DNA from 2 places in the Vibrio coralinecrosis genome. Region 1 is predicted to be linked to the other one. Evidence: predicted binding sites of a transcription regulator. Region 1 holds the regulator's gene; the other holds the start of a gene.
What was found. The regulator CRP, encoded in region 1, controls carbon source genes, mostly activating them, when cyclic AMP is high. The targets are predictions, from matches to a motif close to TGTGANNNNNNTCACA.
Positions count from the first base shown of each region.

Region 1 (8,106 bases):
TAGCGTAATTTTACTACACTTTTTACCCAAAACTGTAGGCTAAGATCAAATATTGTTGGCTAAATATCGTTGTTATATTTCACCTTATATTGAGCGTAACGACTGAATAGGGGGAGATTTCCTGTCTCGTTGACTTCATTTTCACTCATACAGAGGAAAGATAAAGCAGGTATTAACTATTGTTCTAATAGCGGTTAACTGACTAACAGCCCAGTTCCTACCACCGCCAAAATCGCGCCTAGCCATGCAAATCGATTGGGGCGTTTTTTGGTATAAATCCAAAGTATAGGCAGCAACATGATCGGCGTGGTAGAAGAAAGTAGGGCAACCATACCGACATTCCCTTCTTGAAGTGCATAGAGGATAAGCGTCATACCAACAGCCATCGCGAGAAAGCCGTTGAGAGCGGTGATGGCGAATAAGCGAAGATTCATGGGTAGTGTTGCTTTCGCGAGCTTAGCACCACTTAAGAAAAACAGGCAGTGTGCAGCAAAGGCTGTCATCATACGTATAGCTGATGCTGCCACGGGGTCGATAGCAGTCTGCATTACGGGTTTAGCGATAATGCCACCAAGTGCCTGACACAGCGCCGCAACCAGTCCTAAGGAGATACCAAACCAGATACTGCCTTTCACCGACTCCAAGTGATTAGTGCTCTGCCCTTTACGGCCAAAAAAGATAGCAGTGAGAACGCCAGAGAAAACCAAAGCTGAACCTATAAGCTCAATGCTGGTCATGGTTTCGCTAAACAGGAAGTAGCCCAGTATGGCGGAAAACACAGCATGGCAAGAAAACAGCAAGCCAGCTTGGCGAGGCCCCATCCGATTTAAGCAAGCGAACAGAGCTGTGTCGCCAACAAAAATGCCGATCAAACCAGATAAGGCCATGGCTGAAATGGCGCTGGTTTCAACCGTTGCCCAGCCGCCTGTAAATAATGCCATTGAAGCGAGAATGACAGAGGTGCATCCCATGCGCCAGCGACTGTACGCAAAGGTACCAAGGTGCTGTGCAGGTCCAACAGAGAGTAAACTGGCTACCGCCCAGAGAAAAGCTGCAGCCAGTGCCAGCCATTCGAATCCCATAAGCTGTTCGTCCTGTGAACAAAGAAATCAATAGGCTGACAATATGCATGAAATAGCGTTGGAAACAAAGCTTAAACTTTAAAGCGTTCTACCTCAGTGCGTACCGTGTTGGCTGAGTTAAACATGTTAGTCGCACTATCACTACTGCGCATCGCCTGTTCAGACAGAATATCTGACGCATCTTTAATACCTTGAGTATTGCGACTGATGTCTTCGCTGACGGCACGTTGCTCTTCCGCAGCACTGGCTATCTGAAGCGCCATATCGTTAATTTCTGTAATCGCAGAGGTGATGGTATTCAGGCTCTGATATGCTTGTTGAGCGTAATCCACACTAGTCCCTGCTAGTGCCGTGCTGCTTTCCATACTGTTGACGGCGAGCTTGGTATTGTTCTGTAGTGTTTCAATCATATTGCGGATCTCTTCGGTTGAGCCATGTGTGCGTTGGCTCAACACTCTGACTTCGTCCGCTACGACGGCAAAACCACGGCCTTGCTCACCCGCACGAGCAGCTTCGATCGCAGCATTAAGGGCCAGTAAATTGGTTTGCTCTGCAATTTCGCGAATGGTAGAGAGAATTTGATTGATGCTCTGTGTGTTGCTCTCCAGTTCTGAGATCACCCCAGAGGCTGCGGTCACCTGATCGGCTAGCTCAACAATAGCTTGACGGTTTTTTTCGATCACTTGCTGGCCGTCTTCACACGCGGATGCTGAACCTTGAGAAGCGTTCGCGGTCAACTCAGCGTGACTGGCTACTTCAGCCGCTGTTGCTGACATTTCATGAATCGCAGTCGCTATTTGATTAACATCATTTTGCTGTGCTTCGACTTGCTGGGAAGATTGTTGTGCTAGTAGGTTCGCTTGTTCAGCTTGGACGGCCAGATCTCTACTGTGATGAATGATACCGCTGAGCATAGATTGCATTTGACTGAGGAACTGATTGACGTGCTGCGCCAGTTCTCCGATTTCATCCATACGGCGAATGTCTATTCGTTGAGTTAAATCCCCTTCACCCTGAGAGAGCTGTGAAAGTGCTGCTGATAAGGTTTGTAGAGGCTGAAGTAAGCGAGTAATTACATAAGTGCTGATTGAAGCAATCACAATGTAGAGGAAAATCGATGCGATCGCGGTGAATTGAATTTGTTCGGCTACCGAGGCGTACGCCATGTCTTTATCTACCACAATGCCTAGTGACCAATCGGTATTGGGTACATTAGTCGCAAAGATCAGCTTATCGCCTTGTTGTGGCCAGCTGATAGTGGAAATGAAAGAGGTATTGACCAGTTGATGAACTTTATCGGCTGATAAGACTGGATTGAGCTCAGTCAGAGGTTGCTGGCTCAGCTTCTCATCTTGGTAAGCGACAATGTTGTTATTACCATCAACCAAAAACGAAAACCCTTCGTTGTCTAAGCTGACATTGAGCACTTCTTCGATGATATTCGTCACGGTCAAATCTGCGGCTAAGACGCCATTTTTACTGCCGCTAAATGCTTTAGCAAAGCTGACCACGATACTGCCATCGAAGTCTTGATAGGGCTCGGTGACGATCAGTCCATTGGTTGCCATGGCATCTTTATACCAAGGTCGGGTGCGAGGATCGTAATCTGCAGGCCAATCCTCGCTTTTATCTCCATAAGCGATAGAACCATCATCAAAACCAGCATAGACTGATAAGAACCCTCCGGCTCGTTTAGTGATAAGCATCTCTCTATCGGCATTGTCAGTGTTGAGAATGCTCACTTCATTTGCCAGCATCATATCGCTTCGGATGGAGAGCCAGTCACTGATATAACGAGAGGTGGCATGGCTGACGTTAGCCATTTCACTATTCAGTGCGGAAGTGGTTTCTTGTTTTAATTGACTGACAGAGATCCATGCCTGGACTCCTGAGACAATTGCAATAATGATCGCGATGGCGATCTGAATCTTTAATTTAATTGTGTTTCTCATTGCCCTTCCTTAATACTTAGACAACCTATCGAAAATCAGGGTGTGTGAGTTTGAATTAGTGGTTACACCCTGTTAGTGCGGAAGTTCACGTAGGAACTGCTGAAATAGCTATGAATATTGGTTTAACAGGCTGATGTTATAGAAGTTATTAAAATATAGATTTGATCTATATGGATATTCAGGAAGTGGAATATCGATGAAGAGGGACCTTTTGACTGAATTGTGACTTCTTGCCCATTAATGAAACAAGAAGCCACAACCTAATATCTAGGTTAAAAATAGAGCTGCCATATAGACAATCGCTAAACCAACGAGACCGATAATGACCCCTGTTTTTGCCATGTCTTTACTTTCGATAAGCCCAGTTGAGTAGGCGAGGGAGTTAGGGGGAGTAGAAACGGGCAATATCATGCCAAGTGATGCTGAGAAAGCTACCACGACCAGTAAGCCTTGCAATCCTCCGACTGAAGCTAGGCTGTCCATCGATGCCCCAATCGCTGCAGCGATCGGCATCAATAAGTTGGCCGTTGCGGTGTTGGACATGAAGTTCGCCATTAACCAACACACCATAGACAGGGTGAGGACCACCGCAACTGGGGACAAGGCCTCGTAATCAATCGCGTGTGCCAGCGCAGCGGCCAATCCGGTTTTATCTAGGCCAATTCCTATTGCAATGCCCCCAGCGACTAACCACAACACATCCCAGTTGATCTGTTTGAGCTCTGCTTTGCCCATGATACCTGTCAATGTGAAGACCGCGAGAGGGATAATGGATACCACGTAGGTGTTCATTCCATGCAGCTTTGTCGTCATCCATAACAATATGGTAGCCGCGAAGGTGACATAGACTACCATGGCACGCCAGCTACGCTGAAACTGGCCGTCGAGCTTCAGTGTCATAGTTTGATGTGAAGAAGGGAACAGTTTTTGAAGTAGGAACCAAGCAAAGGTGAGCTGGACTATCACAAAAGGCAAACCCATCATCATCCAGCTGAGAAAGTCGATGCTGTTTTCACCCGTTAAGTATTGTAGAGCGATGGCGTTAGGTGGGGTTCCGATCGGAGTGGCAATCCCCCTGTATTAGCGGCAATGGGAATACACAAAACCAGTGCTTTTATCCCTAAATCGCCTTTGGGGGCTGAGGCGACAATCGGGCCAAGCAGTGCCAGCATCATCACTGTTGTTGCGGTATTAGACATAAACATTGAGAACACTGCAGTAATCAACATTAAGCCGAGCATAATAAATTTTGGCTGGTGGCCGAAAGGGCGCAGCAAAACTCGAGCAAGGTTGTTATCGAGTTCGTATTTTGATGCAGCGATGGCTAGCGCAAACCCACCCATAAATAGAATAATAATGGGTGAGGAGAAGGCGCTGAAGATATCGGTGTATTTCATCAACTCTCCCAGATCATGTCCTGCTGGAGGAGTGCGAAAGAGATGCAGACCTTTGTCTGAAATCATGACCAATTCAAGTGCGATGATCAAAATCGAAGTGGCGAAAACGGGAACAGGCTCCAGTACCCATAATAGGGCGGCGAGCAGAAAGATAGCCAGTAAACGATGTTGAATTAAAGTCAGATCATCAATGGGGATGGCATCAATTGGCATAAACAACACGGCAATTGGCAAACCAAAGCAAATCAGTAACTTAATGACTATGGTTCGATCAATGTTGGGCATAAGGGCTTAACCTCAAAGCGAAACTCTGCGGATAAGAATAAAGAATAACTAAATGAAGGTCTTAGACTAAGATGGAAGTTTTTATATGTAATCAAGAAATGTTAAGCAAGGTTGTTTTTGGTCAAAAAAAACCACCAATGTTGCCATTGGTGGTTTGTTCAATCTTTTATGCCGCGGTAATTAACGAGTACCGTAAACAACAATTGTCTTACCGTGGGCAGAAATTAAGTTCTGCTCTTCTAGCATCTTCAAGATACGACCTACTGTCTCACGAGAACAGCCAACAATCTGACCGATTTCCTGACGAGTGATCTTGATCTGCATACCGTCTGGGTGTGTCATTGCATCTGGCTGTTTCGCCAGATTAAGCAGGGTTTGTGCGATGCGGCCGGTTACGTCTAGGAATGCCAAGTCACCCACTTTCTGACTAGTGACCTGTAGACGGCTTGCCATTTGTGCGGACAGACGCATCAGGATGTCAGGGTTAACTTGGATTAGCTGACGGAATTTCTTGAATGAAATTTCTGCTACTTCACAAGGAGATTTGGCACGAACCCATGCCGTACGCTCTTGGTCTTCTTCGAATAAACCAAGTTCACCGATAAAGTCGCCTTGGTTTAGGTAAGAAAGGATCATTTCCTTACCTTCTTCGTCTTTGATAAGTACTGCCACAGAACCTTTAACAATGTAGTAAAGAGTTTCTGCTTTTTCGCCCGCGTGGATCAGCGTGCTTTTTGATGGGTACTTATGAATATGACAGTGTGAAAGGAACCACTCTAATGTTGGATCGGTTTGAGGTTTACCTAGAACCATAATATCTCACTTCCTCTGCAGGGTACGCTTGCTGCTTTCCATGTTTTAGCTAAGCCTTGAATCAAGACCTACTAGGATAAGAGCACTTTTCAAATGCTGCAAGCCATCTTTGTTTCGGTTTCAAATAGTATCTTTTTTTGAAATCGATTTCTTGATTTTAATCGGGTACACCTTACGATTTTGTACGCAAAAATGTGCACATGATCACGGTATGAAAAGTAATCGTGCTTATCCGGTGGTTGTTAACCAATTTTTCCGGTTTCGATCAGTTGTTGCAAAATAGGGCGCACAATTAGCTCGACCGCGAAACTCATTTTGCCCCCAGGCACCACGAGCGTGTTATGACGTGACATAAATGAGCCGTCAATCATCGCCAGTAGGTAAGGGAAGTCGACGTTTTTAATACCACGAAGACGAATCACGACAAAGCTTTCATCTAAGCTTGGTATACCTTTGGCATTTAATGGGTTAGAAGTATCGACGGTTGGAACACGCTGGAAGTTAATATGAGTGCGCGAGAACTGGGGAGTAATGTAGTTTAGGTAGTCGTCCATTGAACGGACAATAGAGTCCATCACGGCCTCTCGAGAGTGGCCACGATCTCGGGTATCTCGAACGAACTTTTGGATCCATTCCAAGTTAACAATGGGGACCATGCCAATCAGAAAGTCGACGTGCTGAGCGACGTTAACATCGCCATCAACGACGCCACCGTGCAAGCCTTCATAAAACAATACATCAGAGTTCTCAGGCAGTTCTTGCCATGGCGTAAAGGTACCCGGCATCTGATTGTACGGTACGGCTTCATCAAAGGTGTGCAGATAACGGCGTACCTGACCTGTTCCTTCATTTCCGTATTTACGGAAAAACTCAGCGAGTGCTGGGAAGTCGTTCGCCTGTGGGCCAAAGTAGCTGATGTGTCGCCCCTGTTCACGGGCTTTGCGAATTTCGACATCCATCTCTGGGCGCGTAAAGCGGTGAAAACTATCACCTTCTACCCAAGCGGGCTTGACGTTCATCATGTTGAACATTTTGCGGAACGCTTCAGATGTCGTTGTGGTGCCCGCACCAGATGAACCAGTGACGGCAATAATCGGATGTTTTGCTGACATGACAAACCTTGTCTGTAAATAACTGTCCCTTGTTGCATGCCACTATAACACGCTTTAATGGGAAGAGACTGTATGCTGTGTTTTAAAAAGAAAACTTTTGTTTGAGCTGAATGTCGACGGTCTCGTGAAGCTCAGAAAAAACCACAACAGCTTCACCTGCTTCGAGCTGGTTTTTGATTTGATCGATTTTGTCTTGCAGGGAAATTTCTAGTTCGCCGTAGTCTGTGCCTTCACGCAGGACGAATTCACGAATCAGGTTGTCCAGTGTGTCTGGGTCAATTTGTTGCCATGGAACGATCATAAATACCTCTGTCTTTTATGCTCGAAAAGTTGACGGCTATTATCCAGAAACCACCAGACTTTGGTAGTAGGCTGGTAACGCTTCTTCTAGCCAGAACCTCGGTTTGAGTGCGCTGCCGGTTAAAAAGCCCACATGACCACCTTGTTCGAACAAGCGGTAGTCAATGTTATCTGGTAAAACGAATTTTGGTATAACGGCATCTGTCATAAAAGGGTCGTCTTTGGCATGAATGATTTGTGTCGGTATGCGAATGTCTTTGAGTCGATGAATACCGGAGCACCTCTGATAGTAATCCTGTGCGTCTTTAAAGCCATGTAAAGGAGCGGTAATCAAATCATCAAATTCAAACAGTTTGGTGACTCGCTTTATGCTTTGGTAAGAGACATTGAGCTCGCCTTTAATTAGGTGATGTTTACGCAGAGCATTTTTCTTCAAAGATGAGAGCAGGTACGTTTTATACACCTTGGAGAATCCTTTCTCGATGCGCTCTGAACAGGCCGATAGATCGAGTGGTGCCGAGACGATGGTCGCCGCAGAAAGTAGTGGCTCTTGATTGTATTGCGCCAGATAGTTAGCCAGCATGTTGCCACCAAGAGAAATCCCTACCGCGACTTTGGTTTGATTTGGTAGTTGTTGATTTAGCTGCTCAAGGAACAAGCGTGCGTCTTCTACTTCCCCCGAATGATAGGCTCGCGCACGGTGGTTCGGTTTGCCGCTGCAGCCGCGAAAATGCATCATCACAGACAGCCAGCCATGTTGAGAAAATGCGTGCATCAGGCCATTGGCATAAGGGCTGTAAAAGCAGCCTTCTAGCCCATGAAACAAGACAAAAACAGGTTTTTTCTTAGCTTGCTCAGTTTGCCAGTCTTCACTCCAAGCTAGATCGAGAAAATCACCATCCGGAGTATTCAGGGTCTGCCAAAGCGGTTCAAACAGTGCTTTCTTACGAATGAAACGTGGTGCCAGAGTTTGCAGATGCGGATTGGCTAATCCTTTGGCAGCAATAAATTGAGTCATAAGAACGCCTATCAGTGGGTAAGGTCATCGATGGAATGGGCAAAAACATCGTGCAAATGTTCTCCGCCAAGCTGACGACAATATCTCAACGTCAGCGGTTCAGCTTGGTTAGTCTGAAGTTCTATACTGTTGATGCAATCGACCAGA
Region 1 covers NZ_CP024627.1:3,003,694-3,011,799, reverse strand. Annotated here, with positions in the region: gene CTT30_RS14215 (DMT family transporter) at 195-1,082, opposite strand; gene CTT30_RS14210 (methyl-accepting chemotaxis protein) at 1,154-3,034, opposite strand; partial or broken gene CTT30_RS14205 (SLC13 family permease) at 3,302-4,716, opposite strand; gene crp (cAMP-activated global transcriptional regulator CRP) at 4,897-5,529, opposite strand; gene CTT30_RS14195 (phosphoribulokinase) at 5,772-6,641, opposite strand; gene CTT30_RS14190 (YheU family protein) at 6,724-6,942, opposite strand; gene CTT30_RS14185 (hydrolase) at 6,982-7,959, opposite strand; gene CTT30_RS14180 (TIGR02444 family protein) at 7,971-8,106, opposite strand, start outside.

Region 2 (8,106 bases), 750 kb from region 1:
TTAAGAAGCGAATATTAAGTATGGCAAACGATCCAAGAAAACTACTGGTCACTTGTGCCCTTCCGTACGCTAACGGTTCGATTCACCTAGGTCATATGCTTGAGCACATTCAAGCTGATATCTGGGTTCGCTACCAACGCCTACGTGGCAACACTGTAAACTTCATCTGTGCTGACGATGCTCACGGCACGCCAATCATGCTAAAAGCACAACAGATGGGAATTACGCCAGAAGAGATGATCGCTGCAGTAAGTGAAGAGCACCAGAAAGACTTCGCTGGCTTCGATATTAGCTTCGATAACTACCACAGCACGCACTCTGAAGAGAACCGTGAGCTGGCTTCGCACATCTACCTTGAGCTGAAAAAGAACGGCTTTATTTCTAGCCGCACTATCTCTCAGCTTTTCGACCCTGAAAAAGAGATGTTCCTACCGGACCGTTTCGTAAAAGGGACTTGTCCTAAGTGTAAGTCAGAAGACCAATACGGTGATAACTGTGATAACTGTGGTGAGACTTACAGCCCGACTGAACTGATTGAGCCTAAATCAGCAGTATCTGGCGCAACTCCAGTAATGAAAGACTCTGAGCATTTCTTCTTCGATCTACCTCAGTTTGAAAGCATGCTGCAAGAGTGGACACGCTCTGGCTCACTTCAAGCTGAAACAGCGAACAAGATGCAAGAGTGGTTTGAGTCTGGTCTTCAACAGTGGGACATCTCTCGTGATGCACCGTATTTCGGCTTTGAAATCCCAGGCGAGAAAGACAAGTTCTTCTACGTATGGCTCGATGCCCCTATCGGCTACATGGGCTCATTCAAAAACCTATGTGACAAGCGCGATGACCTAGATTTCGATGAGTACTGGAATAAAGACAGCACAACTGAGCTTTACCACTTCATCGGTAAAGACATCGTTTACTTCCACTCGCTATTCTGGCCGGCAATGCTTGAAGGCTCTGGCTTCCGTAAGCCAAACAACGTATTCGTCCACGGCTACGTTACGGTAAACGGCGCTAAGATGTCCAAGTCAAAAGGCACGTTCATAAAAGCCGCGACTTACTTAAACCACCTAGATCCAGAATGTCTGCGTTACTACTACGCCGCTAAACTAAACAGCCGTATAGATGATCTAGATCTTAACCTTGAAGACTTCACTCAGCGTGTTAACGCAGACGTGGTCAACAAGATCGTTAACCTAGCGTCTCGCAACGCAGGCTTTATCACTAAGCGTTTTGAAGGCAAGCTATCTGACAACTTCGCTGAGCCTGAGCTATACAACGAATTCGTTGCAGCCGCTGATCGTATCGCAGAGCTTTTTGAAACTCGTGAGTTTGGCCGTGCTATCCGTGAAATCACAGCGCTAGCAGACAAAGCAAACCAATACGTTGATGAAAAAGCACCGTGGGTTGTAGCGAAAGAAGAAGGTAAAGACCAAGAACTGCAAGACATCTGTTCTGTGGGTATTAACCTATTCCGCGTTCTGATGACTTACCTGAAACCAGTTATGCCAGAGCTTGCTGCACGAACTGAAGGCTTCCTAAACGAAGAACTGACTTGGGAAGGTATCGCTGCACCACTAACTGGTCACGAAATCACTAAGTTCAAAGCGCTATTCAACCGCATCGATCCTAAGAAGGTTGAAGCCATGGTTGAAGCTTCAAAAGAAGATGCAGCAGCAGAAGTTGCAGCAAAAGAAGCGGCAGAAGCAGCAAAGAACCAAGCAAGCCAGACTGAACTTGATAAAGAGCCAATTGCGGACGAAATCGAGTTTGATGACTTTGCGAAAGTTGATCTTCGTATTGCTAAGATCGTTGAATGTGAAGAAGTACCAAAAGCAAACAAGCTTCTCAAATTGAAGTTGGATATCGGTGGTGAAGTGCGTCAGGTATTTGCAGGCATTAAGTCCGCTTACAAGCCTGAAGATCTGATTGGTAAGCACACAGTCATGGTGGCAAACCTTAAACCACGTAAGATGAAGTTTGGTATGTCTGAAGGCATGGTACTGGCAGCAGGCCCAGGTGGCAGTGATCTTTGGATCCTAGAGCCGCACGAAGGTGCCCAGCCAGGCATGCGTGTCATGTAAGTCAACTGACTTTTAGTTATTCAAGCCCCGCCCTCTGGTGTAGCGGGGCTTTTTTGTGCCCTATTTCACACTTTTGGTGAGCTGGTGCACCTTCTAAGAGCACACCAGTACACCTAATATAAATAAACCATTGAAATATAATTGATAAATTTCTGGCACCGAACCTGCTCTACCTATAAAGAGGTATCAAGCAACAAGGAGTTGGTTATGTTTGTGCTTATTTCTATCGTTATATCACTCAGTATTTTGCTGGCACTATTTCACTTTTCAAAACACCGTCAGTCAACACTTCAAAGAAAGTTCGACATTCTGGTCTTACTTAGGAAGGTGTTACTACTCAGCCGACAGCATAGGTCTCTGACTCATCAAGCGCTGTTCAATCAAAGTCCATCATACACACATCTTGAGTTAGACCGTCTCTATAATCAGATGATAGATACATCCGGTGAACTTATCTCCGTTGCACAATTTGAGAACAAACCCATGTATCGAATACTGCAGCTCAAACTAAAAGGGTTACATAAAGACTGGTCACAACGTTCTGTTGCGCGCAATCAAGTCATTCATGGTCATGCGATACGCCATTGCCTGTTTCTAATGGATGAAGTTGCGATTGCTTGGCTGATTGAATCCGGCAGAGAAGAGCTTAGTGACGAGTACCACCTCAATTGGCAGCAGGTACTAGACAGTATGGAGGTGCTGACTCAATTACGTGTGTCCATTCAAGAGGCCCATTACCCAGAAGGAATGCTGCGTGTGAAGTACTACTGCGATAAATCGAGACGTAAGCTCAATCAACTGTCGCTTATCTGCCCAATGTCAATTGCTTCACCACTTAGCTCTAAAGCCATGCATACCTTGTCTGAAGTCAGTGCATCCGATGAGATGCTGCTATCAATAGAAGAGCTTTATCAACTAACCACCGATATCTCACTGATCATTTCACAAGTTTACGACCAGATGCTATCCGACATGACAGAAAGCCTATACCAGCCTTTACCTAAAATCGCATACAGCTAGCAACAACAGGCTAACACTGTCAGTGTTAGCCTCTCTCGATTTTTAACTACGCGGAAATGACTCAATAATCTCTTATCGTAACGACAAAAATTATTCATTTTCTTTTCTAGGTTCCGCTATTGATCGAAAGGATTGATGCTTTTACTATCACCTCGCTTCTTGATGATAGCCAATCCGAGTACATCACAGCAGTTTGTGGCAAGGCGATAGAGCAACTATCCAAGAGTGACTTTGACTGCGCATTGCGCATTTTTTGACGCTCCACGTTCTACCTATCACTTAGTGAACGTGTCTTAACTTTGTTGGAGATTAACCATGGCTATCGCTCATTCTGTCCTTGATTTTCAGTCTTACACTTCTAACGCACTATCTGCGCAAGAGTCACAACTTATCCAATCGTCTATAGATCAATTGGGCTCACCACTTTTGTTACTGGACTGCGATGTAGTACGTCAGCAATACCAAGCTTTGAGTCGCGCATTACCAAATGTCACTCTTCACTTTGCACTGAAGCCTTTGCCACATCCTGCTGTGGTGCAAACACTGTTAGCAGAAGGAGCCAGTTTCGACCTAGCCACCAGTGGAGAAGTTGAGTTGGTCGCACAACAAGGTGTACCTGCTGAAAGAACTATTCACACTCACCCAATCAAACGCGATAGCGACATTCGTGACGCTCTTGCTTATGGATGCAAAGTCTTTGTAGTAGATAACATCAATGAACTGGAAAAGTTTGTTGCTTATCGAGATGAAGTCGAGTTGTTGGTTCGCTTAAGTTTTCGTAACTCTGAGGCCTTCGCTGATCTGTCGAAAAAGTTTGGTTGCACTCCAAAACAAGCGCTAGAGTTAATTGCTCAAGCTCAAGAGTGGAATATTCACATCAAGGGTTTGTCATTTCATGTCGGTTCTCAGACGATGAATCCACAGAAGTATGTGGATGCGATCAACACTTGCTGCGAAGTGATGGAACAGGTGGTTGTTCAAAATCTACCAGCCTTGAGCACATTGGATATTGGCGGTGGCTTCCCTGTCAGCTACAACTCACAAGTAATGCCTATTGAGCTCTTTTGCCAGCCGATAAATCAAGCATTGAGTCAGCTACCTGAAACCGTTCAAGTTATCGCTGAGCCAGGGCGTTTTATTGTCGCTCAAGCTATGACGAGTGTCGCTTCAGTTATGGGGCAAGCAGAGCGTGATGGACAAATCTGGTATTACCTTGATGACGGTATCTATGGCTCCTTTAGTGGGTTAATGTTCGATGACGCTAAATACCCACTGACAACCTTAAATAAAGAGGGTGAATGCTTACCGAGCGTTTTAGCAGGACCAACATGCGACAGCATTGACGTGATTGCTGAAAACATCATGCTACCCAAGTTGAACAACGGTGACTTAGTGGTTGGGCGTATGATGGGAGCCTATACCAGTGCGACTGCAACAGACTTTAACTTCTTCAAGCGAGCACAAACGGTGCTAGTCAACCAGCAAAGCGTTGCCCAAGAGAGATTAATCGGCTAACGCATCAGCTCTCAATGATACCCACAACAAAAAAGCCTCACATACCAATGTGAGGCTTCAGGTTCACTATCTACGGAGAATTAAAGCATTTTGCGTGCAGCTTCAACCACAACTTTGATTGAACGCGCTTCTGTTTCTTTCAACGTTGAATGGTCTGGGATCTCTTTCTGAGTACGGTTGATGATAACACCTGCCACACAGCCAGCTTTCAAGCCTGAGCTAGCACACATGGTTAGCAGTGTCGCAGACTCCATTTCAAAGTTCAGCACACCCATATCTTGCCATTCTTTCATAGAACCTTGGAAGCGCTTAACCACACGGCCAGAGAACGTATCATAACGCTCTTGACCTGGGTAGAACGTATCGCTTGATGCTGTTACACCCATATGAACAGTGGCACCAGACTCTTCAACCGCCGCTTTCATTGCTGTAGCCACTTCAAAATCTGCCACTGCTGGGAATTCCATTGGAGCAAAGTGAAGACTTGCACCATCCAAGCGAACCGAGCCTGTTGATACAATCATGTCACCAACGTTAACGTGTGGCTGAATTGCACCTGTAGTACCAACACGTAAGAAAGTACGTACACCAAGTTGCGCCAGTTCTTCAACCGCGATTGAAGTTGAAGGGCCGCCGATACCTGTAGAACAAACCACAACTGGCTTGCCATCTAGCTCTGCACGGTACAGGGTGTATTCACGGTGACTAGCCAAAAATACTGGATTTTCCATCTCTTCAGCGATTTTCTGAACGCGAGCTGGGTCACCTGGAATAATCGCGAGTGTCGCACCAGCAAGATCAGCTTCAGTAACACCTAAGTGAAATACGGCTTGAGACATAGGGGGCTCCTTGTTTTGACGAAACTTGATTCAGCGTCCGAATCTTTTCGTTCTTTAAATTTCATTGGGTACAGGAATACTTTATCTGACTCAGCCTCACCAAAGAGTGATTAAACTCACATAGATGAGCGCAAACAGAATTAACCTTGCACATAAAATCGGTTGGTATCACATTTTTATACAAATCGGCTTCTTGTGTTGCATAAAAAACAGCCTCTGCACCATAAATACAGAGGCTGAGCGTTTAATCAGAAATGTTGTGAATGGGCTAATCCTGCTGAGACTTGAATTTCAATAGCCGAAGCGCATTCAACGTCACAATCGCTGTTGCCCCACTATCTGCTAATACTGCCACCCAGAGGCCAGTAATACCCAATAAACTGGTCACTAAGAACACTCCCTTCAGACCCAGGGCTAAGAAGATATTCTGACGAATATTGCTTAGTGTCGCACGTGACAGCTCTATCATACTTGCCAGCTCCACCAATCGGTTGTGAGTAATTGCAGCATCTGCGGTTTCGAGAGCAACGTCCGTACCACCGCCCATAGCGATCCCGATGCTTGATGCTTTCATCGCAGGAGCATCATTGATGCCGTCGCCAACCATAGCGACATTCGCGTTGGAGGACAGCTCCTCAACATAGGTTACTTTATCCTGAGGCAGCAGGCTGGCTTTAAAGTCAATGTCGATCATCGAGCTGATCGCTTGCGCGCTGCGAGGGTTATCACCCGTTAACATGATCGAATTAATGCCTAAGCCTTTCAGCGCCTTCACGGCTTTGGCGGAGTCTTCACGCAAGGTGTCTTGCCAAGCAATCAAGCCCATCACCGTATCTTCATTCTGCACAGCTACTACGACCGTCTTACCTTGCTCTTCCATCTGCTGAATACGAGATTCGATGTTACCGCTCAACTCAAACCCAAGCTTACTTGGTGCAATTGCCTGATACACAACCCCATTCACCACACCACGGACTCCACTACCGATCAACGCCTGTTTGTCCAAAGCTTCCGGTAAGTGGACACCTGTTGATTTGGCTTTGTTCACCAGCGAGACTGCCAGAGGATGACTTGAACCCACCTCAATAGCCGCGATACTTTCGAGTACTTCGGACTCTCTAACATCACCAAATGTGATAATGTCCGTCACTTCCGGTTTACCTTTAGTCAAAGTACCCGTCTTATCGAAGGCAATGGTTTCAATCTTTCCAAGTTGTTCTAACGCCGCTCCACCTTTAATTAGAGCCCCACGTTTTGCTGCTGCCGCCAACCCTGATGTAATCGCTGCTGGTGTGGAGATCACCAGTGCACAAGGGCATGCAATCAACAGCAACGCTAGGCCGCGGTATACCCAAGTTTCCCAAGGCTGAGCAAAGAACATTGGCGGTACGATAATCACAAACAGCGATACCAGCATCATGAGTGGCGTGTACCAACGGCTAAATTTATCTAAGAAACGTTCCAGAGGCGCTTTACGTGATTCTGCTTCTTCAATTAGATGAAGAATACGATCAATGGCGTTCTCACCTTGTTTAGAGGTAATGGTAAAGCGCACCACTTTGTCCACCACAACGGCACCAGCCATGACGGATTCATTTTGATAACGTTCGACTGGGATGGATTCACCGGTGAGTGCACTTTCATCGAAACTGGCTACGTCACCGATTAATTTGCCATCTGCGGGCAATCTTGCTCCAGGCGAGACCTCAATGATATCGCCAGGTTGCAACTCACTGGCTGAGACTTCAACACGCTGGCCGTCAATAATTTTAGTCGCGGTTTCCGGCACCAATTCCATCAAGGCTTGAACGCCGCTTCGGGCTCGAGAAGCGGCAAAAGCCTCTAACTGCTCACCAATCAAGAACAGCAGCAATACCATGGCTGCTTCGACAGTCTCCCCCAAATAAAGAGCACCCAGTGCTGCCACACTCATTAGTGTTTCAATGGCAAAGGGCGTACCTGATTTGGCTAATACAATGGCTTTCTTACCGATGGGATATAGGCCAGCCAAACACGTTAGAATAAACATCCATTCGCTGACTAGAGGAAGAGCCGGTTTGAGCACTGCCGCAACCGCCATCGCCGATGCAATGGCAATAATCTGGGCGTTTTGCTTGAAGATATGTTTCCAGCCAGAAGCCGTTTTTTGATTAGAAGAAGAGTTGGGACTGGCAAAGCTAAAGCCAGTATCAAGAATAGTTTGTTCAACCAGTTGTGCCACACCAGAGTGGCCTACTTTTACAACCAATTTTTCTGTCGCAAACAGAACTTTTGCTTCAACAACACCATCAACTTTGTTGACGGCAGTTTCAATTTTTCGCGCGCAGGATGGGCAATCCATACCACCGATTTTCCAGCTTTGCGTCACATTTGGTTTTTGTAACCGGCCGGAGTCACTTTCCTCATCGGCTGGATCCGTACCACTAGTGCAGTTGTCTGAGCTACAGCAGCCAGAATCTGCCATTTCAACGCCTGCAACCTTGATGGTCGAAATTTTTGGGCTGGCACAAGAGCCTGTATTTGAGGGATTAACCGCTACTTTATCTGAACGACATGCTTGATGTTTGGTGCACATAAGTTTATCTCCATTGAATGTACACCTTAATCATAAACCTTGGAGTCAACTCCAAGGTCAACTATTTTTTACTTCC
Region 2 covers NZ_CP024627.1:2,258,239-2,266,344, forward strand. Annotated here, with positions in the region: gene metG (methionine--tRNA ligase) at 21-2,081, shown strand; gene CTT30_RS10525 (hypothetical protein) at 2,289-3,101, shown strand; gene CTT30_RS10530 (type III PLP-dependent enzyme) at 3,417-4,616, shown strand; gene udp (uridine phosphorylase) at 4,697-5,455, opposite strand; gene CTT30_RS10540 (zinc/cadmium/mercury/lead-transporting ATPase) at 5,724-8,030, opposite strand; gene CTT30_RS10545 (MATE family efflux transporter) at 8,088-8,106, opposite strand, start outside.
Region 2: a site for CRP is predicted at 5,561-5,576, ahead of udp (uridine phosphorylase). Genes of this name have one in related genera too.